DNA from 4 places in the Telluria sp. GW821-FHT07G12 genome. Region 3 is predicted to be linked to each of the others. Evidence: predicted binding sites of a transcription regulator. Region 3 holds the regulator's gene; each other region holds the start of a gene.
The links. The regulator sigma-54, encoded in region 3, starts transcription at its own class of promoters, with help from an activator protein. The targets are predictions, from matches to a motif close to TGGCANGNAANCTGCTTT.
Positions count from the first base shown of each region.

Region 1: AC07PE_RS05070 (PEP-CTERM sorting domain-containing protein) is a predicted target of sigma-54. The motif match lies at 2,511-2,528, and genes of this name have one in related genera.
Region 2: AC07PE_RS20180 (PEP-CTERM sorting domain-containing protein) is a predicted target of sigma-54. The motif match lies at 2,050-2,067, and genes of this name have one in related genera.
Region 4: AC07PE_RS14260 (ANTAR domain-containing response regulator) is a predicted target of sigma-54. The motif match lies at 3,108-3,125, and genes of this name have one in related genera.

Region 1 is NZ_JBWKQA010000001.1:1,070,043-1,075,544, reverse strand. Features, by position in the region: gene AC07PE_RS05090 (DMT family transporter) at 1-870, shown strand, start outside; gene AC07PE_RS05085 (methylglyoxal synthase) at 880-1,257, shown strand; gene AC07PE_RS05080 (quinone oxidoreductase family protein) at 1,274-2,248, shown strand; gene AC07PE_RS05075 (hypothetical protein) at 2,245-2,400, shown strand; gene AC07PE_RS05070 (PEP-CTERM sorting domain-containing protein) at 2,564-3,046, shown strand; gene AC07PE_RS05065 (DUF4136 domain-containing protein) at 3,115-3,756, opposite strand; gene pepN (aminopeptidase N) at 3,967-5,502, shown strand, end outside.
Region 2 is NZ_JBWKQA010000005.1:345,283-350,784, reverse strand. Features, by position in the region: gene AC07PE_RS20190 (SDR family oxidoreductase) at 1-545, shown strand, start outside; gene AC07PE_RS20185 (response regulator) at 546-1,232, opposite strand; gene AC07PE_RS20180 (PEP-CTERM sorting domain-containing protein) at 1,390-2,010, opposite strand; gene AC07PE_RS20175 (Rid family hydrolase) at 2,245-2,466, opposite strand; gene arsH (arsenical resistance protein ArsH) at 2,476-3,192, opposite strand; gene AC07PE_RS20165 (arsenic transporter) at 3,208-4,488, opposite strand; gene AC07PE_RS20160 (arsenate reductase ArsC) at 4,498-4,977, opposite strand; gene AC07PE_RS20155 (ArsR/SmtB family transcription factor) at 4,987-5,298, opposite strand; gene AC07PE_RS20150 (superoxide dismutase) at 5,416-5,502, opposite strand, start outside.
Region 3 is NZ_JBWKQA010000008.1:110,218-115,719, reverse strand. Features, by position in the region: gene AC07PE_RS24200 (GntP family permease) at 1-11, opposite strand, end outside; gene AC07PE_RS24195 (enoyl-CoA hydratase/isomerase family protein) at 140-1,225, opposite strand; gene hpf (ribosome hibernation-promoting factor, HPF/YfiA family) at 1,329-1,697, opposite strand; gene AC07PE_RS24185 (RNA polymerase factor sigma-54) at 1,756-3,240, opposite strand; gene lptB (LPS export ABC transporter ATP-binding protein) at 3,243-4,025, opposite strand; gene lptA (lipopolysaccharide transport periplasmic protein LptA) at 4,025-4,591, opposite strand; gene lptA (lipopolysaccharide transport periplasmic protein LptA) at 4,593-5,153, opposite strand; gene lptC (LPS export ABC transporter periplasmic protein LptC) at 5,181-5,502, opposite strand, start outside.
Region 4 is NZ_JBWKQA010000003.1:376,065-381,566, forward strand. Features, by position in the region: gene AC07PE_RS14245 (S9 family peptidase) at 1-2,329, opposite strand, end outside; gene AC07PE_RS14250 (hypothetical protein) at 2,502-2,645, opposite strand; gene AC07PE_RS14255 (hypothetical protein) at 2,660-2,923, opposite strand; gene AC07PE_RS14260 (ANTAR domain-containing response regulator) at 3,136-3,768, shown strand; gene AC07PE_RS14265 (CmpA/NrtA family ABC transporter substrate-binding protein) at 3,765-4,928, shown strand; gene AC07PE_RS14270 (MFS transporter) at 5,124-5,502, shown strand, end outside.

The sequences.
Region 1 (5,502 bases), on a different contig from region 3:
ATCGCCGGCCTCGCCATCGCCATCGCCGGCGCCGTCTTGTTTTCCACGAAGGCCGTAGTCGCCAAACTGCTGTACCGTTACCACATCGATGCGGTTACCTTGATCGCCTTCAGAATGCTGTTCTCACTTCCGGTGTTTGCCGCTGTGGCGATCTGGAAGATGCGCACCCAGCCGCCGCTATCCAGTTCGGACCGCTGGCGCCTGCTGGGCCTGGGCCTGGTCGGCTACTACCTGTCCAGCTATCTCGATTTCCTGGGCCTGCAGTACATTTCGGTCGGACTGGAGCGGCTGATCCTGTTCCTGACCCCGACCTTCGTGCTCCTGATTACCGCGGTGTTCCTGAAGCGCCGCATCGGCGCCGCCCAATGGCTGGCGCTGGGCCTGTCCTACTGCGGCATCGTGCTGGTGTTCGTGCACGACCTCGGCGCGGGCGCCGGCAGCATCGTGACCGGCTCGCTGCTCGTGCTCGGCTCGGCGGTGGCCTACGCGGCCTACCTGCTCGGCACCGGCGAGATGGTCCGGCGCATCGGCTCGCTGCGCCTGGTCGCGTACGCGATGTGCGTCTCGAGCGTGGCCTGCATCGCACAGTTCTTCATACTCCGTCCGGCCAGCCTGCTGATCCAGCCGCTGCAGGTCTACGGCCTCTCGCTCGTGAACGGGATATTCTGTACCATCTTCCCGGTCTTCATGACCATGAACGCGGTGCAGCGCATCGGCGCCCCGACCGCCTCGCAGGCCGGCATGATCGGCCCGGTGTCCACCCTGTTCCTGGGCTGGGCGCTGCTGGGCGAGCCGATCACGGCCGTGCAGCTGGCCGGGACCGGCCTGGTGCTGGCGGGGATCTATCTGCTGTCGCTTAAAAAAACCTGAAGGGATTCTATGAAACCACGCATTGCCCTGATCGCGCACGACAAGAAAAAAGACGACATGATCGCGCTCGCCGGCGAATACCGCGAGTTCCTGGCCGGCTGCAAGCTGACCGCCACCGGCACCACTGGCGGACGCCTCATCAATGAACTCGGCCTCGACGTCGAGCGCATGCATTCCGGTCCGCTGGGCGGCGACCTGCAGATCGGCGCCCACCTCGTCAACGGCGAGATCGACTGCGTGATTTTCCTGCGCGACCCGATGACGCCGCAGCCGCACGAACCCGACATCAACGCCCTGGTGCGCGCCTGCGACGTGCACAACATCCCCTGCGCGACCAACGTCTCGAGCGCGCGCCTGGTCCTGACCCGATTGAGCGAACTGTCCTGAACGAGGAGAAGAGAAGATGGCGAAAGCGATCCGTTATGCGCGCACCGGCGGTCCCGAGGTGCTCGAGTATGTCGACGTCGAGGTGGGCGAGCCCGGGCCTGGCGAAGCGCGCGTGCGCAACCATGCGATCGGCCTGAACTTCATCGACGTCTACTTCCGCAACGGCCTGTATCCGGCCACGCTGCCGAGCGGCCTGGGCAATGAAGGGGCAGGGGTGGTCGAGGCGGTGGGCGAGGGCGTGAGCCACGTCAAGCCGGGCGACCGCGTGGCCTATGCGGCGCGTCCGAACGGCGCCTACAGCGAGCTGCGCACCATGCCGGCCGATATCCTGGTCAAGCTGCCCGACGGGATCGACTTCGAGACCGGCGCCGCGATGATGCTGCAGGGCCTGACGGTGCAGTACCTGTTCCGCCAGACCTATCCGCTGAAGGCCGGCGACACCATCCTGTTCCACGCGGCGGCCGGCGGCGTCGGCCTGATCGCCTGCCAGTGCGCGCGCGCGATGGGCGTGAACCTGATCGGTACGGTGGGGGCAAACGAGAAAGCGGAGCTGGCGAGAAGCCACGGCGCCGCCCACGTCATCAACTACAACACCGAGGATGTGGTGCAGCGCGTGCTCGAGATCACGAATGGCGCCAAGGTGCCGGTGGTTTACGATTCGGTAGGCAAGGACACCTTCATCCGTTCGCTCGACTGCCTGGCGCCGCGCGGCCTGATGGTCAGCTTCGGCAACTCGTCCGGCGCGGTGCCGCCGTTCGCGCTGAGTGAGCTGGCCTCGCGCGGTTCGCTCTACATCACGCGCCCGACGCTGCAGACCTATGCGGCGAAGCGCGAAGACCTGGAAGCGATGGCCGCCGACCTGTTCCAGATGGTCGCCAGCGGCCAGGTCAAGATCGAGATCCACCAGCGCTTCCCGCTGGCGGATGCGGCGCAAGCCCACATCGCGCTGGAATCGCGGCGCACCACCGGTAAAACCATCCTGCTGCCATGACCGCCATGAGAGAGTTCAGCGACGATAACGATCCACCCATCGAACCGCAGCAGGGCGACAGCCCACGCTTCGGGCGCCTGCTGGCGGTGCTGGCGCTGGCCATCCTGCTGATCGTGGCGATTACCGTGCTGTCGGAAACCTATCTTGCCTAGCCTGCGCCGGTGCGGCGTGCCGCACCGGACTGTCGAAATTTCTTACAGTTCTGTTTGGATTGTGGCTCCCTATCGATGTAAATAATTGAATTTATTCACTTATTTCCTTGTGGCACATATTGTGCTTGCCCTGCCGGGTTGACTATAACCAGGGGAGAGCCATATGAGACTGACGAAAAAACTGCTAGCTGCCGCCGTGCTGGCTGGCTCCGCTGCGTCGGCTTTTGCAGCCCCGATCTACGTGGGTGCGTGGAATCTGTTCAGCGGCGAGGATTGGCAGGCCAAACCGCCCACCTATACCGCCCAGGAAGCCGCCGCAGCGCTGTTCGGCGGCCTCGCGAGCGACTACCTGATCTCGACTTTGGGCGACGATGCCGGCACGATCAACCGGATGGCATGGTATGACCGACTGGGCGTCGGCACGGGAATGTTCGCACAGGACTACCGCGTGGATGGCGGCGAGCTCGGCAAGTACGACGCCACGGGCGACAGCTCGGCAATGGTCATGGATAACGCCTACGGCCGGAACTTGGTTAACTACGCCTTCCGGATCGACAGCACCGACGTGCCCGAACCGCTCAGCCTCGGCCTGATGGGTCTGGGCCTGGCCGGCCTGGCCGCCGCGCGCCGCCGCAAGGCCGGCTGACGCCTTCGCGGCCAACAAAAAAGCCGGGGCGGCATTCCGACCCCGGCTTTGTCGTTTGCGGCTTCGGCTCAACCGTTCCGCGGCTCCTGCTTCAACTCGATCACCCGCGCGCCGCCGTTCGGCCCGGGGAAACCTTCGAACGCGCTCTGCACCAGCGCCGGCATCACCGCCGGCGTCGACATGGTCTTGCTCACATTGCGCACCGTGACGTCGAACAGGCGTTTGTTGTCGGCCACCGAGGTGATCGCGACCTGCACCTGGCGGTGGTAGCGGTGCTCTTCCTCGACCTCGTAGCGCGGCACCGGGCCCCAGAAGGGGTCGTAGAAGGGACTGTACAGGCCGCGGCCCCAGTAGCCACGGCGCAAGCCGCCGTAGCCGAAGCGCGCCGAATACGGGTAGAAGGGCGCATACGACGGGTAGATCACCTGGGTCGGCACGTCGACCGTGACGAAGCGCACCGCCACCTTCATGGCCGGCGCTTGCGGCGCCTCATGGAAGCCGAGGCGCGTCAGCTGGCCGCGCACCAGGTTCTGGTAGTTTTGCAGCTCCAGGGTGTTGTCCTGCGGGGCCGGCGCCTCGAAGGCATAGCTCTTGTCGGCGATCTGCGCCGGCCATTGGTGAAAGGTGGTGACGTCACTGCGGATCGTGGTCGCGCAGCCGCCCAGCAGCAGGCTCAGCGATGCCACCGCCGTGATCATTGTGCGTTTCATGACTTGCTCCATCTGGCTGTCTTTTCGTCAATCGGAATTTCTCAGGGGTACAGCTTACCGCCCCTGTTCAATTTACGGAAACACATTTACGAGTGCTTACGGCAGCTACAGTGCGATACATGGACATCGTTCCGAAAACAGGGAATCGAAGCATGCCGCCGCTATTGGTAAAATAAGCATTCATTCCACCATCGTTCGCGGACCCCAACCATGCGCACCGATACGCCCCAGACTATCTACCGTAAGGACTACACGGCTCCCACCTACCTGGTCGACACCGTGGAACTCGGCTTCGACCTCGATCCCGCCCGCACCATCGTCGCCAACCGCATGACGATGCAGCGCAATCCGGACAGCATCCGGCGCGACATCGAACTGTACGGCGAAGATATCGAGCTGGTGGCGATCCGCCTGAACGGCAGGACCCTGGACGAGGGCGCCTACGCGATCGAAGGCAGCATCCTGCGCATCCCGGACGCGCCGGACAGCGTGACGCTGGAGATCGAGACCATCTGCGTTCCCGAGAACAATACGACCCTCAGCGGCCTCTACGTCTCGAACGGCAATTTCTACACCCAATGCGAAGCCGAGGGCTTCCGCCGCATCACCTTCTTCCCCGACCGTCCGGACGTGATGGCCAAGTACATGGTGATGCTGCGCGCCGACAAGCAAAAATTCCCGGTCCTGCTCTCGAACGGCAACCTGGTCGAGGAGGGTGAGCTGCCCGACGGCCGCCACTACGCCAAGTGGGAAGACCCGTTCAAGAAGCCGTCCTACCTGTTCGCGCTGGTGGCCGCGCGCCTGGTGTGCCAGGAGGAAGAATTCAAGCTCCAGGACGGCCGCACGGCATTACTCCAGGTGTGGGTGGAAGAGGGCAACCTCGACAAGACCGATTACGCGATGCAGTCGCTCAAGCGCAGTATCCGCTGGGATGAAGAGCGCTGGGACCTCGAGCTCGACCTCGACCGCTTCATGATCGTCGCCGTCGGCGACTTCAACATGGGCGCGATGGAGAACAAGGGCCTGAACATCTTCAACACCAAGTTCGTGCTGGCCAATCCGCGCGTCGCCACCGACATCGACTTCCAGGGCATCGAAGCCGTGGTCGGCCACGAATACTTCCACAACTGGACCGGCAACCGCGTGACCTGCCGCGACTGGTTCCAGCTGTCGCTGAAGGAAGGCCTGACCGTGTTCCGCGACCAGGAATTCTCGGCCGACATGATCGATACGGACACCGGCCGCGCCGTGACCCGCATCGACCAGGTGCGCACCCTGCGCCAGGCCCAGTTCCCGGAAGACGCCGGCCCGATGGCCCACCCGGTGCGCCCCGACTCCTTCGTCGAGATCAATAACTTCTACACCGTCACCGTGTACGAGAAGGGCGCCGAAGTGGTCCGCATGTACCAGACCCTGCTGGGCCGCGAAGGCTTCCGCAAGGGCATGGACCTGTACTTCGCCCGCCACGACGGCCAAGCCGTCACCTGCGACGATTTCCGCATGGCGATGGCCGACGCCAACGGTCGCGACCTGACCCAGTTCGAGCGCTGGTACAGCCAGGCCGGCACCCCCATCGTGCAGGCCGAGACCCGCTACGACGAAGCCGCCCGCACCTACGAGCTGCGCCTGATCCAGTCCTGCCCGGCGACTCCGGGCCAGGCCGAGAAGCTGCCCTTTCATATTCCGGTGGCCGTCGGCCTGCTGGGCAAGGACGGGCGCGACCTGCCGCTGACCATTGACGGCCAG
Region 2 (5,502 bases), on a different contig from region 3:
TGCGCATGTTCGCGGAGATCGACGCGCGCTGCGGCCGCCTCGACGCCCTGGTCAACAACGCCGGCATCCTGGCGCGCCAGATGCGGGTCGAGCAGATGGATGCGGCGCGCATCGAGCGCATCTTCGCCACCAACGTCACCGGCAGTTTCATCTGCGCACGCGAAGCGGTGCGGCGCATGTCGACGAAGCAGGGCGGCAGCGGCGGGGCGATCGTCAACGTCTCCTCGCGCGCCGCCGTGCTGGGCTCGAGCGGCGAGTACGTCGACTACGCGGCCTCGAAGGCGGCGCTGGACGTGCTGACGATCGGGCTGGCGAAGGAAGTGGCGAACGAAGGCATCCGTGTGAACGGCGTGCGGCCCGGCCTGATCGATACGGAGATGCACGCCAGCGGCGGCGAGCCGGGACGCGTCAACCGCCTGCAAGGCTCGGTGCCGATGGGGCGGGGCGGGCAAGCGGAGGAGGTGGCGCGCGCCGTCCTGTGGCTGTTGTCCGATGAAGCTTCCTATACGACGGGAAGCTTCATCGATTGTTCGGGCGGCAGATAATCAGTTCCAGGCCGAGGGCGAGAACAGGTAACCCTCGCCCCACACGGTCTTGATCTTTTCCGACAGGTTGTCGTCGAACTTCTTGCGCAGCTTGGAGATGCAGTTGTCGATGCTGCGGTCCAGGCCATCGAACTCGATGCCGCGCATCTTCTTGAGCAGCTCGTCGCGCGACAGCACGCGCCCGGCCGCCTCGGCCAGCACCAGCAGCAGCTTGTACTCGGTATTGCTGAGCACGCACGGCTGGCCGCGCCAGCTGACGCTGCGGTCGTTGGTCATGATGCGCAAGCCGCCGAATTCCAGCACCCGGGTATCCGGCGCCGCCTTGGCCTGGGTCCGGCGCAGCAGGGCGCGCAGGCGCGCCAGCAGCACGCGCGGCTGGACCGGCTTGTTGACGAAGTCGTCCGCGCCCTGTTCCAGGCCCGAGACTTCGTCGTAGGTGTCTTCGCGCGCCGTCAGGATCAGGATCGGCACCTCGGACTGCTCGCGGATCTGGCGGCAGACGACCATGCCGTCCATGCCGGGCAGCATCAGGTCGAGCACGACGATATCGGGCGCGCTCTGCTTGAAGTGTTCGAGCGCGGTGTCGCCCCGGGTGACGAGGTCCACCGAAAATTCATAACTGGACAGGTATTCCGTGACGAGCTCCGCCAGGCGGGGGTCGTCTTCGACCAACAGTACACGATACATGATGCTCTCCTTGATGCCGGCATTGTATAAGAGCAAGTCCTTGTAAAGCGTAATTGCCGTACAGACTGGACATTTTGATACAGTTTCACGACAAAAGACGACTTGTAAACAAAAAAATCCGCCGGAGCGGATTTCTTCTGGTTACAGAGCCATGAGTTCAGGGCATACGCTTGCGGCGCGCAAGGCTCAGTCCGGCCAGCGCCGCGCCGAACAGGGCCAGGCTTGCCGGTTCCGACACATCGCTCGGGGCGGAGGCCTCGAACTTGCCGATCGTGCCGACAAAGCGGTCAGGATAGTTGCCGAGCGAGAAATAGGTCCTGCCAAAGGCGGTCCCGTCGATCGTCGTCGGCAGGTCCAGGCTGGACAGCGCCTTCATCGTGGAATCGACCAGGTCGAACTCGAAGGCGCCGAAAGGCGAGGTGTTGGCGCGGAAGATCACTTCGTCGCCGCCCCACATCGAAAAATCGTTCACGATCATGGCATACAGACTCAGCGTTTCCGTATGGCCGCCGAACGTGACCGTGGTCGTTACCGACGGCGTGGTGTAGTACTGGTAGCCGGTGCCTTGCCAGGCGTTGCCGTTGGATTTGACCGCACCGGTGGTGTCGTAGGTAATGGTGCCGCTGATCTTGTCGCCGACGTTCACGCCCGTGCTGGCCTGGGTGGCGGTGGCGGCCCAGTCGAAGCTCAGCGGCGTCGCGTTGGCGGCGCTGGTGGCGACGAAGGCAGCGCTTGCCAGAGCGGCTGCGCGGAGGGTGTTGAAAACGGTCGATTTCATGGTTGCCTTAAATTAATATAAAGAAATATAAGGTGATATTAAGAAACATCTGTGCCAACAGGAAAATTGTGAGAGTAATCAAAGCCTTGAAACTTCGAGCGTCCACTCCAGGGTGCCGGGTGTAAAGAATCTCGACAGCGGATTTGTGACTGCCAGTCATAAATACTGGGGCTTGTCGCGAGCTGCCTGCGGCAGTTCGTGTACCGGCAGGCCTTGCGGGGCAGGGCGAGCTGACTACCGGCGTCCGGCGACGATGACGATTTCGATCCTGGCATCGCGTGGGATGCGCGCCACCTGGATCGTGGCGCGGGCCGGCGGATCCTTCTTGAAGTACTGGCCGTGGACCGCGTTCATGGCCGCGAACTCGTTCAGGTCCTGCATGTAGACGGTGCTCGAAAGGACGTCGTCATAGCTCAGGCCCTGCGAAGCCAGCCCCGCGCCGACGTAGTCGAGCACGTGCCAGTGCTATAACTTTTCGATCTGCCGGTCGATCGCCTTGCGCGCCCGCTCGTTGCGCTCACTGTAGCGGTCCGTCAGATAATCGGCGCGGCCGCGCAGCAGCAGCGTCATCTTGACCAGCTCCTCCATCACGTCGACGACGCGGTCGTAGTAGGCCGATGGCCGCATGCGGCCGGCCTCGTCGAACTCCTTGTAGGCCATCGGCACCGAGGACTGGTTCGGAATGGTGAACATGCGCATCCAGCGCCCCAGCAGGCGCAGGGTATTCACGACATTGAAGGACTGCGATCCGCCGCAGACCTGCATTACCGCCAGCGTGCGCCCCTGGCTCGGCCGGATCGCACCCATCTCCAGCGGAATCCAGTCGATCTGGTTTTTCATGACCGCGGTGACCGCGCCGTGGCGTTCCGGGCTGCACCACACCTGGCCTTCCGACCACAGGCACAGCTCGCGCAGCTCGACCACCTTCGGATGCGTCTCCGGCACGCTGCCCACCATCGGCAGTTCCATCGGATCGAAGATCTTCACCTCCGCGCCGAAGTGCTCCAGGATGCGCGCGGCTTCGAAGGTCAGGAAGCGGCTGAAGGAGCGTTCGCGCAGGGACCCGTACAGCATCAGGATGCGCGGCGGGTGGTCCATTTGGCCGGCCGGTTCGAGCTTGTCGAGGGTGGGCAGGTCCAGCAGCTCGGGCTTGATGTTGGGGAGGTCGGAGATCTTGTCCATGTCGGTTCCTTGGGCTCAGCTTAAACGGATGGCGAGCGCGCACAGGGTCGCCAGCAGGATCGGCAGCGTCAGCAGGATGCCGGTCCGGAAGTAGGCGCCCCAGGAGATGCGGATGCCCTTCGCCGACAGCACGTGCAGCCAGAGCAGGGTGGCGAGGCTGCCGATGGGCGTGATCTTCGGCCCGAGGTCGGCGCCGATGACGTTCGCGTACACCATCGCCTCGCGCACCACGCCCTCGGCGGCGCTGGCGTCGATGGCCAGTGCACCCACCAGCACGGTCGGCATATTATTCATGATCGACGACAGGATGGCGGTGATGAAGCCGGTGCCGAGCGCCGCGCCCCAGACGCCATGTTCGGCGCAGCGGTCGAGGAGAGCGGTCAGGTAATTGGTCAGTCCCGCATTGCGCAGGCCGTACACCACCAGGTACATCCCCAGCGAGAACACGACCACCTGCCACGGCGCCCCGCGCAGGACCTCGCGGGTCGAGATCCTGTGGCCGCGCGCCGCCACCGCGAGCAGCAACACGGCGCCTACCGCGGCCACGGCGCTGATCGGCACGCCGGCATCGTCCAGCCAGAAGAAGCCCGCCAGCAGCATCGCCAGCACCCACCAGCCGGTCAGGAAGGTGGCGCGGTCGTGGATCGCATCGGCCGGGCGCTTGAGCTGGGCCAGGTCGTAGTCGGCGGGGATGTCCTTGCGGAAGAAGCAGAGCAGCGCGGCCAGCGTCGCGGCCACCGACACCAGGTTCACCGGCGCCATCACCGCAGCGTAGCGGGCGAAGCCGACATCGAAGTAGTCGCTCGAGACGATGTTGACGAGATTCGATACCACCAGCGGCAGGCTGGCGGTATCGGCGATGAAGCCGGCCGCCATCACGAAGGCCAGCGTGGCGCGGGGCGAAAAGCGCAGCGCCGCCAGCATCGCGATGACGATGGGCGTGAGGATCAGCGCGGCGCCGTCGTTCGCGAACAGCGCGGCCACGGCGGCGCCCAGCAGCACCAGCATCGTGAACAGGCGCCGGCCATTGCCGCCGCCCCAGCGCGCCACGTGCATCGCGGCCCACTCGAAGAAGCCGGCCTTGTCGAGCAGCAGGCTGATGACGATCACGGCGACGAAGGCGCCGGTGGCATTCCAGACGATGTGCCAGACGGTCGGGATGTCGCTGACGTGGATGACGCCGGCGAGCAGGGCCACGGCCGCGCCGGCGGACGCGCTCCAGCCGATGCCCAGGCCGCGCGGCTGCCAGATGACGAGGGTGAGGGTGGCCAGGAAGATGAGGAAAGCGATGAGCACGAAAGTCCTTCAGGCGCCGATGCTGCCGATGCGGTCGAGTTCAGCCTTGAGCTTCGCGCGGTCGTCTTTCAGTTCGTCCAGCGGCAGCGCCAGGAAGGCTTCGATGCGGGCGCGCAGGATCGCATAGGCTTGTTCGAAGGCGGCGTCGATTTCTTCTTTGCTGCCTGTGACGTGGCTGGGATCTTCCACGCCCCAGTGCGTGCGCATAACCGAGCCCAGATAGGCCGGGCAGGTTTCGCCGGCGGCGCTGGCGCAGACGGTCACCACGATGTCCGGCGTCACCGGCAGCGCGTTCCAGGATTTGCTGTAGTAGCCCTCGGTCGGGATGCCTTTGGCGGCGAGCAGGGCGAGTGCGCCAACATTGAGCTTGCCGGTGGGCTGGCTGCCGGCGCTGATGGCGTGCCAGCCTGCGGGGGCCAGGTGGTTGAAGACGGCTTCGCTGATGAGGGAGCGGCAGGAGTTGCCGGTGCAGAGGAAGAGGACGTTCATGGGAGGGCTTCAGGGCTTGCAGGACGTGATGCAGGGCATGCCGCCGCAGCAGTTTTCGGTCAGGAAGCCGAGCAGGGCGTTCATGGTGTCGAACTGCGCGGCGTAGATGACGAAGCGGCCTTCCTGGCGCGGCACGATCAGGTTCGCGTGGGTGAGCTCCTTCAAGTGGAAGGAGAGCGAGGAGGGCGGGATATTCAGCGCCTCCGCGATCCTGCTGGCAGCGAGGCCCTCGGGGCCGGCCTGCACCAGCAAGCGGTAGGTCGCCAGGCGGGATTCCTGGGCGAGGGCGGCCAGGGCTGTTACTGCATCCTTGTTTTCCATACGCGCTTTCGTTCGATTCTATATTTCGAATATAGTCGAATTGTTAGCGCGACTACAAGGCCGTAAACGGACACAGCCCGCAAAAGCGGGCTGTGTGTCAGCGTGTTCCGAAGCGGATTACGCGAAGTTCTGGTTCACGAAGTCCCAGTTGACGATGTTCCACCACGACTCGACGAACTTCGGACGGGCGTTGCGGTAGTCGAT
Region 3 (5,502 bases):
AGAAACGACAAAACGGACTCCTCTATTGTTGTGCTTTATCAGGCAATGCGGGTATTTCATCGCCTGATGAAATCATCGCATAAAACACCGTGATTATGTTGCAATGCATTACAGCAAACAGAGGAGCCTGGACGACGCTTCAGTCCAGATGACGCAGCGGATGCGCGTAGGCCGGCCACACCGGCTCGAAGAAGCGCGCCACCATCTCCGGGCTCACCTGCTCCAATGCCGGCGGATTCCAGGCCGGCGCATTGTCCTTGTCGATCACCAGCGCGCGCACGCCTTCCAGCACTTCGCCGTGCTCGAAGTTGCGGCGCACCAGCGAGCGTTCCATGCGCAGGCAGTCGGCCACGTCCATGGCGGCGCCGCGCACCAGCATCTCGCGCGTCACGCACATCATCAGGGGCGAGCGCTGGCGCATTGCGCTTAAAACCTTCTGTGCGAAGGGGCTGTCGTCGCCTTCGAGCGAGGACATCACCGCCTGCACGGACGCTGCGCCGAAGTGCTTGTCGATGAGCGCGCGCTGCGCTTGCAGTTCGCTGGCGCCGGCCTGCTGCGCGAACGGCGCCGCAAAGGCACGGATCGCCTCCGCCAGTTGCGCGCCCGGCGTGGCCGCGATCAGCGCGTTCAAGGCCGCCAGTTCGGCAGCCGGCACGAACACGTCCGCCAGGCCGACGTACAGCGCATCGGCGGCGCCGATGGTCAGTCCGGTCAGGCCCAGGTACATGCCGAGCGCGCCCGGCGCATGCGACAGGAAGTGGCTGCCGCCGACGTCCGGGAACAGGCCGATGTTCACTTCGGGCATCGCCATCTTGGTGCGTTCGGTCACGATGCGCAGGCCCGTGTCCGGGCCGCCCTGGGCGATGCCCATGCCGCCGCCCATCACCACGCCATCCATCAGAGAAATATACGGCTTCGGATAAAAATGGATCAGGTGGTTGAGCGCGTATTCTTCGGTAAAGAAGTCTTCCAGCAGAGCACTGCCGCCAGTCGGGTTCGCATGTCCGGCCTGGTGGAAGAAACGGATGTCGCCGCCTGCGCACAGGGCTTTCTCGCTGGTGCTGGTGATGACGACGGCGTCGACGCCAGCGTCCTCGCGCCAGGCCAGCAAGGCCTCCGTCATTGCGCGCACCATTTCCAGCGACAGCGAGTTCAGGGCCTTGGGACGATCCAGGGTAATGATGCCGGTGCCATTGGCCACACGGGTCTGCACGTATTCGCTCATGTTCTTTTATTTATGAATGGGAAAACGGCATTGTAGCGGCCTACCAAACGAAAAGGGCGCCTGATGCGCCCTTCGTCTTGCTTATGCTGCGCCAGCGGAATGATCACGCTGCAGCGGCAGCTTCTCCTCCTTCAATGTCCTCGTTGGCCATGCGTTTTAGTGCTGTGTGACTGTGGTCCTGCAGCATCTGCTTGTACTTCTGAACCTGCCTGTCCAGGCGGTCCATCAGCATGTCGATCGCAGCGTAGAGGTCGTGCGCAGCGCTGGCGACGTGAACGATCTTCCCAGCAACACGCAGGTTGATCTCGGCCTTCTGGCGTTTTTCTTTCTCGGTGAGATTGTCAATGCAGAGGATGACGTGGGAGTCGATCACTTGATCGAAATGGCGGGTGATGCGTTCGAGCTTGTTCTGTACGTATTCACGGATTGCTGGGGTTACATCGAGATGATGTCCGCTGATAGTGAGATTCATACACACTCCTTTGAAGATGCGCTGTCAGGTTATCAGTATCTGGGTGCCCTGCAGCTTATTACAAGGATTTGCGGAGGCTGACGGGCGGGATCTTCAGCGCCTCACGGTATTTCGCGACCGTGCGGCGTGCGATAACCATTCCCTGTTCCCCTAGCATCTCCGCGATCTTGCTGTCGGATAAAGGGTTCTTGGGGTCTTCTGCTCCTGTGAGTTGTACGATGAGAGCGCGTATCGCGGTCGAGGATGCTTCACCACCTGCCTCGGTCGCAACGTGACTCCCGAAAAAGTACTTCAACTCAAACATGCCGTGCGGCGTCAGCATATATTTCTGAGTTGTGACGCGAGAAATTGTGCTCTCGTGTAGACCTAGTGTATCAGCTATCTCACGTAAAACAAGGGGCCGCATGGCAACCGCGCCATGGGAAAAAAAGTTCCGCTGGCGCTCGACGATTGCTTGCGCGACACGCAGGATCGTGTCGAAGCGCTGGCGCATGTTTTTGATCAGCCACTTGGCTTCCTGCAACTGCGCATTCAGCTGCGATTCCGATTTCCCCTGCTTCAGCAAGGCGGCGTAGATGCTGTTCACGCGCAGGCGCGGCATCACTTCCGGATTCAGCTGCACGCTCCAGCCATCCTTCGCGCGGCGCACGATCACGTCCGGCACCACGAAGTCGGAGACGTCGGATGCGAAGGCCGCGCCCGGATGCGGATTGCACTGGCGGATCACGGCCTGGGCTTCGCGCAGGTCTTCGTCGTCGCAGTCGAGGGCCTTCTTGAGCTTGTTGAATTCGCGCTGCGCGAACCAGGTCAGGTAGCGCTCCACGATGACCAGCGCCATGCGCCGCGTCACCATCGCCACGCCGGGCATGCGGCGGATCTGCAAGGCCAGGCATTCGGCGGCGCTGCGTGCGCCCACGCCCGGCGGGTCCATGCTCTGCACCATCGACAGCGCGGTGCGCAGTTCCTCGAATTCGATCTCGAGTTCGGTCGGCATGCGCGCGTGGATGTCGTCCAGCGATTCTTCCAGGTAGCCGTTGTCGTCGAGGGAGTCGACCACGATCTCGACCAGCGCGCAGTCGCGCGGCGAGATGCAGGTCAGGCGCACCTGTTCCATCAGGTGTTCGCGCAGCGAGATGGGGCTGGCTTCCAGCTGCGGGCGGCCGTCCTCTTCCTCGCCGCCGCTGCCCGAGCGGCCCGATTCGCCCCACTCCATCTCGTGCTCGGCGCCGCCGGCCTCGCCGCTGTCGCCGCCTTCCGACTCGCCGCCGCCGCTGCCATTGCCTTCCTCGCCCTGCCCGGATGCGGGAGGCGAATCGGGCGTGGTGGAAGTCGACGCACCGTTGTTGATCGCACCGTCCGCCAACAGGCGCACCGAGCGATCGAGCGGATCGTCGAGGCGCTCGAGCAGCGGATTCTCACCCAGGACCTGTTCGATCTCCTGGTGGAGTTCGAGCGTGGACAGCTGCAGCAGGCGGATCGACTGCTGGAGTTGCGGCGTCAGCGCAAGATGCTGTGAGGTCTTGAGTTGGAGCGTCTGTTTCATGACTACATCCTGAAGTGTTCACCCAGGTAGACGCGGCGGACGGACTCGTTGGCGATGATGTCGTCGGGACGGCCCGAGGCCAGCACGGCGCCCTGGTTGATGATGTAGGCACGGTCGCAGATGCCGAGCGTCTCGCGCACGTTGTGGTCGGTGATCAGGACGCCGATGCCGCGCTCTTTCAGGAAGCGCACGATACGTTGGATCTCGATCACGGCAATTGGATCCACGCCGGCGAAGGGTTCGTCCAGCAGCACGAAGCGCGGATCGGTGGCCAGCGCGCGCGCGATCTCCACGCGACGCCGCTCGCCGCCCGACAGCGACATCGCCGGGTTCTCGCGCAGCTTCTCGATCTGCAGCTCGGCCAGCAGCTCGTCCAGGCGTTCCTGGATGCGCGCCTTGCTCAGCGGCTTGCCGTTCTCGCGCTGCAGTTCCAGCACGGCGCGGATGTTCTCTTCCACCGTCAGCTTGCGGAAGACCGAGGCTTCCTGCGGCAGGTAGGACAGGCCGAGCATGGCGCGGCGGTGGATCGGCAGGCTCGTGATGTCGGTGCCGTTGATGACGATGGCGCCGGCTTCGGCCGGCACCAGGCCCACGATCATGTAGAACGAGGTGGTCTTGCCGGCGCCGTTCGGGCCGAGCAGTCCCACCACCTCGCCGCAGGCGACCTCCAGCGAGACGTCGCGCACCACCAGGCGCTTGCCGTAGCTTTTCTGCAGTCCCTTGGCGACCAGGGTGCTGCCACCGCATGCGATGTCGGCCGTGGCGGCGTTTGCTTGTACATCCATCATTGCTTTCCTGCTTCCGGTTGCGCTGCCGAGGCCGGGCGGCGCGTGTAAAAAGTGACGCTGACGCGATCCTTGCCCGGCTTGTCGCTGCCGCTCACGTCATTCATGTTCAACAGGACTTCTTTGCGGGCGTCGTAGGAAATGAACGGGCCGCTCATCTCTCTGGTCACGGTGCGGCCGTCCAGCTGCCTGATGACGGCGTGCGAGATCAGTTTGACGACATCCGTGCGCTCGTCATATTCCATGCGCTCGCCGTAGCCTTCGGCCCACTCGTCAGCGCCGCCGTCGCGCTTCTGGCGAAACGACGCGGTCTTGCCGTTCGCCCCGAACAGCACCACGGTCCGATAGCCATCCGGCGTTTCCCTGATCTCGGCGCGCTCGGCCTTCAGCAGCATGGTGCCGCGGGTGCCGATCACATTGCCGGTCAGGATCACGGTTTGGGTGGCCTGGTCGATTGTCGCCTTGTCGCCTTCGACATTGAAGGGCTTGAGCGAATCCGCCCGCTCGGCCTGCGCGAGCGGCGCCAGCATCAGCGTGGCGAGGGCGGCGGCGAGGGCGCGCTTCATGTTACTGCTTCCCTGCCGGCGCAGCGGCCGGCGTAGTACGGCGCGGCGCGATAATGATGGTGCTGCGGCCGCCGCCCGCCTTGCTTTCGCCGCTGGCGTCGTTGAACACGTTGGCCTGCTCGGTGCGGTTGTCGTAGGAGATGAAGGGGCCGTTCACCTCGCTCGTCATGCGCTTGCCTTCCAGCTGCTTGACGATGGCGTTGGCGAACAGCTTGACCACCTCGGTACGCTCGTCGTACTCGATGCGCTGGGCCTGGCCTTCGGTCCACAAGTCCGGGCCGCCGTCGCGCTTCTGGCGGAAGCTGGCGGTTTTGCCCGGTGCGGCCGTCAGCGTCAGCAGCATGTAGCCCTCGGGGGTTTCCTTCAGCACGGCCTTGTCCGACTTGATCAGCAGGGTGCCGCGCGTCAGCACCACGTTGCCGGTCAGGATACGCGTCTGGGTGGCTTCGTCGATGTGGCCGCTGTCGAAATCGATCTGGGCCTGCTTGAGCGAATCGGCGCGCTCGGCCGAGGCTGTCAGGCTGGCCAGCGAAAGCATGGCGACGGCGATTATTTTTTTCATTGGAGGCGGTCCTTTCGGTTTGTCCTGTCAGCGTTGGGCATGCGGCGGATAGACGATCCGGCCGCGACCGCCCAGCGTCAGCTGCTGCGTGGCGTTGTTGGCCACCATGCCCACCCCGGTTGCGGAGGCGTGACCCAGCGTCATCTGGATCGGCTTGTCGGTCTTCGAGATTTCCTCGTCCGGCAGCACGGTCAGCGCCTCGGTGCGGATGCGCAGCGGGTCCGAGGTCTTGCTGCCGGGGCGGGAGATGTCGACGTTGCCGGTCAGGTCGATCTGGTTCTGGTCCTGGTTGACCAGGGCCTTATCGGCCGTCATGGTCATGTCCGGATGGTCGGTGCTCTTGCTCTGC
Region 4 (5,502 bases), on a different contig from region 3:
AGCTCTCCGGCTGCACGAAGGAATGGCGCTCCATCGGGTAGGGCGCCAGTTCCCAGTTGTCCTTCTTCAGCTCGATCAGGCGCTGGGCCATGCGCACCGAGTCCTGGAAAAACACGTTGTCGTCGACCATGCCGTGCGCGATCAGCAGGTTGCCCTTCAGGTTCTGCGCATACTCGATCGGCGAGGACACTTTATAGGCTTCCGGATCGACATCCGGCGTATTCAGGATGTTGGCGGTGTACTCGTGGTTATAGGTGGTCCAGTCGGTGACCGGGCGCAGCGCGGCGCCCGATTTGAACACCTCCGGTGCGCGCAGCAGCGCCATGAAGGTCATGAAGCCGCCGTAGCTGCCGCCGTAGACGCCGACGTTCTTCGCATCGCCCTGCTGGTTGGCGACCATCCAGTTCACGCCGTCCAGGTAGTCCTCCAGCTCCGGGTGACCCATCTGGCGGTAGATCGCGTTGCGCCATTTGGCGCCATAGCCTTTCGAGGCGCGGTAGTCCATGTCCAGCACCACGTAGCCCTTCTGCACCAGCAGGTTGTGGAACATCTGCTCGCGGAAGTAGGGCGTATAGCGGTGCGAGACGTTCTGCAGGTAGCCGGCGCCGTGCACGAACATCACCACCGGATATTGTTTACCCGGTTCGAGCTGGGCCGGGCGATACAGCTTGGACCAGATCGGCTCCGCGCCATGGGTCGAGGGGACCGCCACGAATTGCGGCTGGATCCAGTCGCGGGCCTTGAAGTCGGCGCTGCGGGTGTCGGTCAGCTTGACCGCCTCGCCTCCATGCGAGGGCAGGGTGGCGATCTGCGGCGGCAGGTAGGGGCCGGAGTAATGGACCAGCAGCTTGCGCTGGTCCGGCGACAGGCGGAAGTCCTCGACGCCGCCATCCAGGCTGCTGACTTCACGGGTGGCGCCATCCTTCGCATTGACGGCGCAGACCTCGTAGGTACCCGGGGTCTTGCGGTTGCAGAGCAGCCAGGCGGTGTCGCCATCGCGCGACCAGGCCACGTCCGAGGCTTCCCACTTGCCGGAGGTGAGGGCACGGGTGCGGCCGCCGGCGTCCAGCGTGTACAGGTGCGAGTAGCCGCTTTCCTCGGACAGGTACCACAGGGTGCCGTTGTCCGGCAGCCAGCCGAATTCGCTGTTGTCGAAGTTGACCCAGGCCTGATCCGTCAGGCGGTGCACCGGCTTGAGCGCGGCGCGCGGCAGGTCGACGGTGGCGATCCAGCGGTCCTTGTTGTCGACCGAGCGCAGCATCACCGCGGCATTCGCGCCGTTGCTGCTCCACACGACCGTTTCGCCGCCGAAGCCGATCTTGACCGGGCGGTTGCCCTTGATCGCCTCGAGCTTGTGCTCGGTACGCAGCGCAGCCAGCGGATCGTCCTTGATGCCCGGCAGGACGTCGAAGGACAGGTCCTTCACCTCGCGCGTCTGCAGGTTGACGAGCTTGAGGCCGTGCGGGCGCGGGTCCTTGCGTCCGACGCGGGTGCGCTCGTCCGAAGTCTCTTCGTAGCCCGATTCCGTCACGTAGCGCGGCATCTTGCCGGCGCGGCCCTTGTCGGCGTCCTTCGGACCAGTGACCACCAGCAGCCAGCGCCCGTCCGGCGACAGGTGCGAGGTGACGATCGCCAGCTTGTCGCCGAGGTAGACCGGGGCCGGCGCGCGGGTCGGGTCGGCGCGGCGCTCTTCTTCGGCGCGGTTGCGCTGGGCTTCGCGTTCGTCCTTCTGGCGCTTGAGAGTGGCGATCAGGCGCAGCTGCATGTCGCGTAGCGCGTCCGCTTCCGGAGCGGCATTCGGATCCTTGGCGGCGCGCGGCACTGCCACCGGCGAGATCAGGCGGCTGGCGCGGTCCCAGCTGGCCCAGTCGTCGCCGACGCGGAACTGCACGCTGCGGCCGTCGGCGGAATACTGCACGGCGCCGATGGCGACGCCGCTCGCACGCGAGATCTGCACCAGCTCACCGGTCTTCAGGTCGCGCTCGAACAGGTCGCCGTTGCGCAGCAGGATGGCGCGGGTGCGTTCGCGGTTGTACGCGACGTCGGGGCTGTCGATCTTGGCCAGCTCGGCATCGCTCACTAGCCTGGCCTTGTCGATGCCGGCGGTGGCGTTGGTCTGGAAAATGTCGCGTAGCGGCGAACCGGTGCGCTTCTGTTTGTACAGGACCTGCTTGCCGTCCCAGCTCCACCATGCGGCTTCCACCGGCGTGCCGATCCAGTCGGGATGGGCCATGGCCTGGTCGAGGGTCACCGGCGTGGAGGCCAGGACAGGAGCGGCCAGCAGGGCGGCCAGGACGGTGAGAGCGGAAGCGGAGAGAGGAAGGCGCATCGTCGGTTGTCGGAGTAGAAATTGCAAAAAAACATTCTAGCTCAGCCGACATTAATGCAGGGCGGGAATTCTATATGCATGCGTCGCGTGCATGCGTACGTACGGGCCGTAAACGACGACGCCCGGCCAATGCCGGGCGTGTGGAGAAGCGAGCGGTACGACTGGTCGGTGCTTAGCCGACTTCCTTCATTTGCGGGTGTTCCGCGATCCACAGTTCGGCCGGGGTGGTCACGGACGGGTTGCGGATGAAGAAGACGATGCGGGTGACGATGGCCAGGGCCGAGATGGCGACGGTGACGTATTCGACTGGAGTCATGATGATGTCCTCGATTATTTGGAAGCGAGATTGCGCAGTTCGGCCGACAGGGCCGGGCTATGGGATTCCGCGTCGGCGGCCAGCGACAGCAGTTCGCGGCGGCTCTTCTGGTTGGCGCGGGCGATGGCGATGCTGGCCGGCTGGCCGGCGTCGTGCACGAACCAGCCGCCGTGTGCGGCATACAGTTCGATCGCGAAGTCGCGGATGTTGCGGACGGTCTCTGCAAACTGGTGGCGCAGTCCCTTGTCCTGCGCCTGGGTGATGGTTGCTGTGCTCATGAAGTTCTCCCGATAAATACTGTGATGTTGCGTTGCAGTATAGGTAGACTTCAGAAATAAGGGAACTTTTAGTTCGTGATGTTCTCCATTAGTTTTGTGAATGTTTTCTGGAAGCAAACTGTGGCCGCTCTTTACTCCTGATATACGCATTGGAAATATCTCTCCGGATGCAGTCTCTTGGGTCTGGCCCAAAACTTGCATATCCCTAAGGCATGAATTCGCCCCCTTCCGTTCAGCGTCATCTGCGTATCGTCGTGGTCAACACCACGCCTTGCGTCGGCGAACAGGCCATGGTCGCCCAGGCGCAACGCAACACGGCGCTGCGCATCGGGCTGCTGGAATCCGGTTACGACATCGTCGCCTCGCTGCCCGCCGATATCTTCCTGCCCGAGCGGATCGCCCAGATCCAGCCGGACATGATCATCATCGACAGCGAATCCGACGCCCGCGACGTGCTCGAGCACATCGTGATCGCCACGCGCGACGAGCCGCGCCCCATCGTGCTATTCACCGACGACCAGGACCCGGCAAGAATGGACGCCGCCATCGACGCCGGCGTCTCGGCCTATATCGTGGCCGGGCTGCAGGCCGAGCGCGTGAAACCCGTGCTGGACGTGGCGCTGGCGCGCTTCCGGCGCGAGCGCAAGCTGCTGGACGAACTGTCGGATACCCGCCGCCAGCTGGCCGACCGCAAGCTGGTCGAGCGGGCCAAGGGCGTGCTGATGGCGCGCAGCGGCTTGAGCGAGGAGCAGGCTTTCCAGAAGCTGCGCAGCATGGCGATGAACCGGAAGTTGAAGCTGGGCGAGGTGGCGCAGCGGATTTTGGATGTGGAGGATTTACTTTGACAGGCGAACAAACCATCATTCGCGCCGGCTTCATGCCGCTCACCGACTGTGCGCCGCTGGTGATGGCTTCCGTGCTCGGCCTGGACGAACAATACGGCGTCAAGCTGGCCCTCAGCCGCGAGCATTCCTGGTCGGGCATGCGCGACCGCCTGATCGCGGGCAGCCTGGACGTGGCCCATGTGCTGTACGGACTGCTATATGGCGTGGAGATGGGCATCGGCTCGCGCGCCGTGCCCATGGCCGTGCTGATGAATTTGTCGCGCAACGGCCAGGCCATTACCCTGTCGCGCGCGCTGGCGGAGCAGGGCGTGGTCGACGGACCATCGCTGGCGGCCCACATGCGCCGCAGCCGCCGCAAGTTCACGTTTGCCCATACCTTCCCGACCGGGAACCACGCGATGTTCCTGTATTACTGGCTCGCCGCGGCCGGCATCGATCCGCTGCGCGACATCCAGGCCGCCACCGTGCCGCCGGGGCAGATGGCGGCCAGCCTGGCGGCAGGGCACATCGACGGCTTCTGCGCCGGCGAACCCTGGGGTGCGCTGGCGGTGCTGGACGGCAGCGGGGTCACGGTGGCGGCCAGCCAGGACGTCTGGCCCGACCATCCGGGCAAGGCGCTGGGCGCCACCGCCGCCTTCGCCGACGCCAATCCGCAGGCCTGCCGCGCGCTGGTGGCGGCGCTGCTGGAAGCGGGGCGCTGGATCGACGCCTCGCCCGAACACCGCGACGCCACCGCCGAGATCCTCGCCAGCCCGGCCTGGGTGAACGCCGGCCGCGACATCATCGGCGCGCGCCTGCAGGGCCGCTACGAAGACGGGCTGGGACGGCGCTGGCTCGACCCCGACCCGCTGCACTTCCACGCCCGCGGCGACGCGAACTTCCCCTGGCTGTCCGACGGCATGTGGTTCATGACCCAGCACCGGCGCTGGGGCCTGCTGCGCGAAGACCCGGACTACCTGGCGGTCGCCGCCCGCGTCAACCGGGTCGGCCTGTACCGCGAAGCCGCCGAGCTGGCGGGCGTGGCGGTGCCCGCCGGCCTGTTGCGCTCATCGGTGCTGATGGACGGCAGGGTCTGGAACGGCAGCGATCCGCTGGCTTATATCTCTGCCTTTGACGGTGCAGCGGCGCGCCCTGTTTTCGCGCATGGTGCACCGCAATGAAGCGCATGCGCTGAGCCTTGCGGCCCGCGCCAGAGGGAAGCCCGTCTGGCACGGCTCTTGCAAACACTCCCATCGAGGATCAACGGCGATCCCATGAACTAGAGTTTGACGGACAACGGCGTCCGCTGCACCCGAGCACATGCTGAATGTGCCCGGTTACGCAGCGGGCGCCTTTCTTTTTTTCGGGAGCGATTCATGGCCAAGGCAAATTCGATCAAGCTGTTCTCCTTCAGTACGCCGCAGATGCGTGCTTTTCACCTGACCTGGGTGGCCTTCTTTGTCTGCTTCTTCGCCTGGTTCGCCTGCGCGCCGCTGATGCCGGTCATCAAAGGCGAGTTCCACCTGTCGATGGCGCAGATCGCCGACATCAATATCGCGGCCGTCGCCATCACCATCATCGTGCGCCTGCTGGTGGGCCCGCTGTGCGACCGCTTCGGTCCGCGCAAGACCTATACCGGTCTGCTGGCCCTCGGCGCGATTCCCGCGCTGGGCGTGGCCATGGCCCAGAGCTACGAGAGCTTCCTGCTGTTCCGCCTCGGGATCGGCGCGGTCGGCGCCAGCTTCGTGATCACCC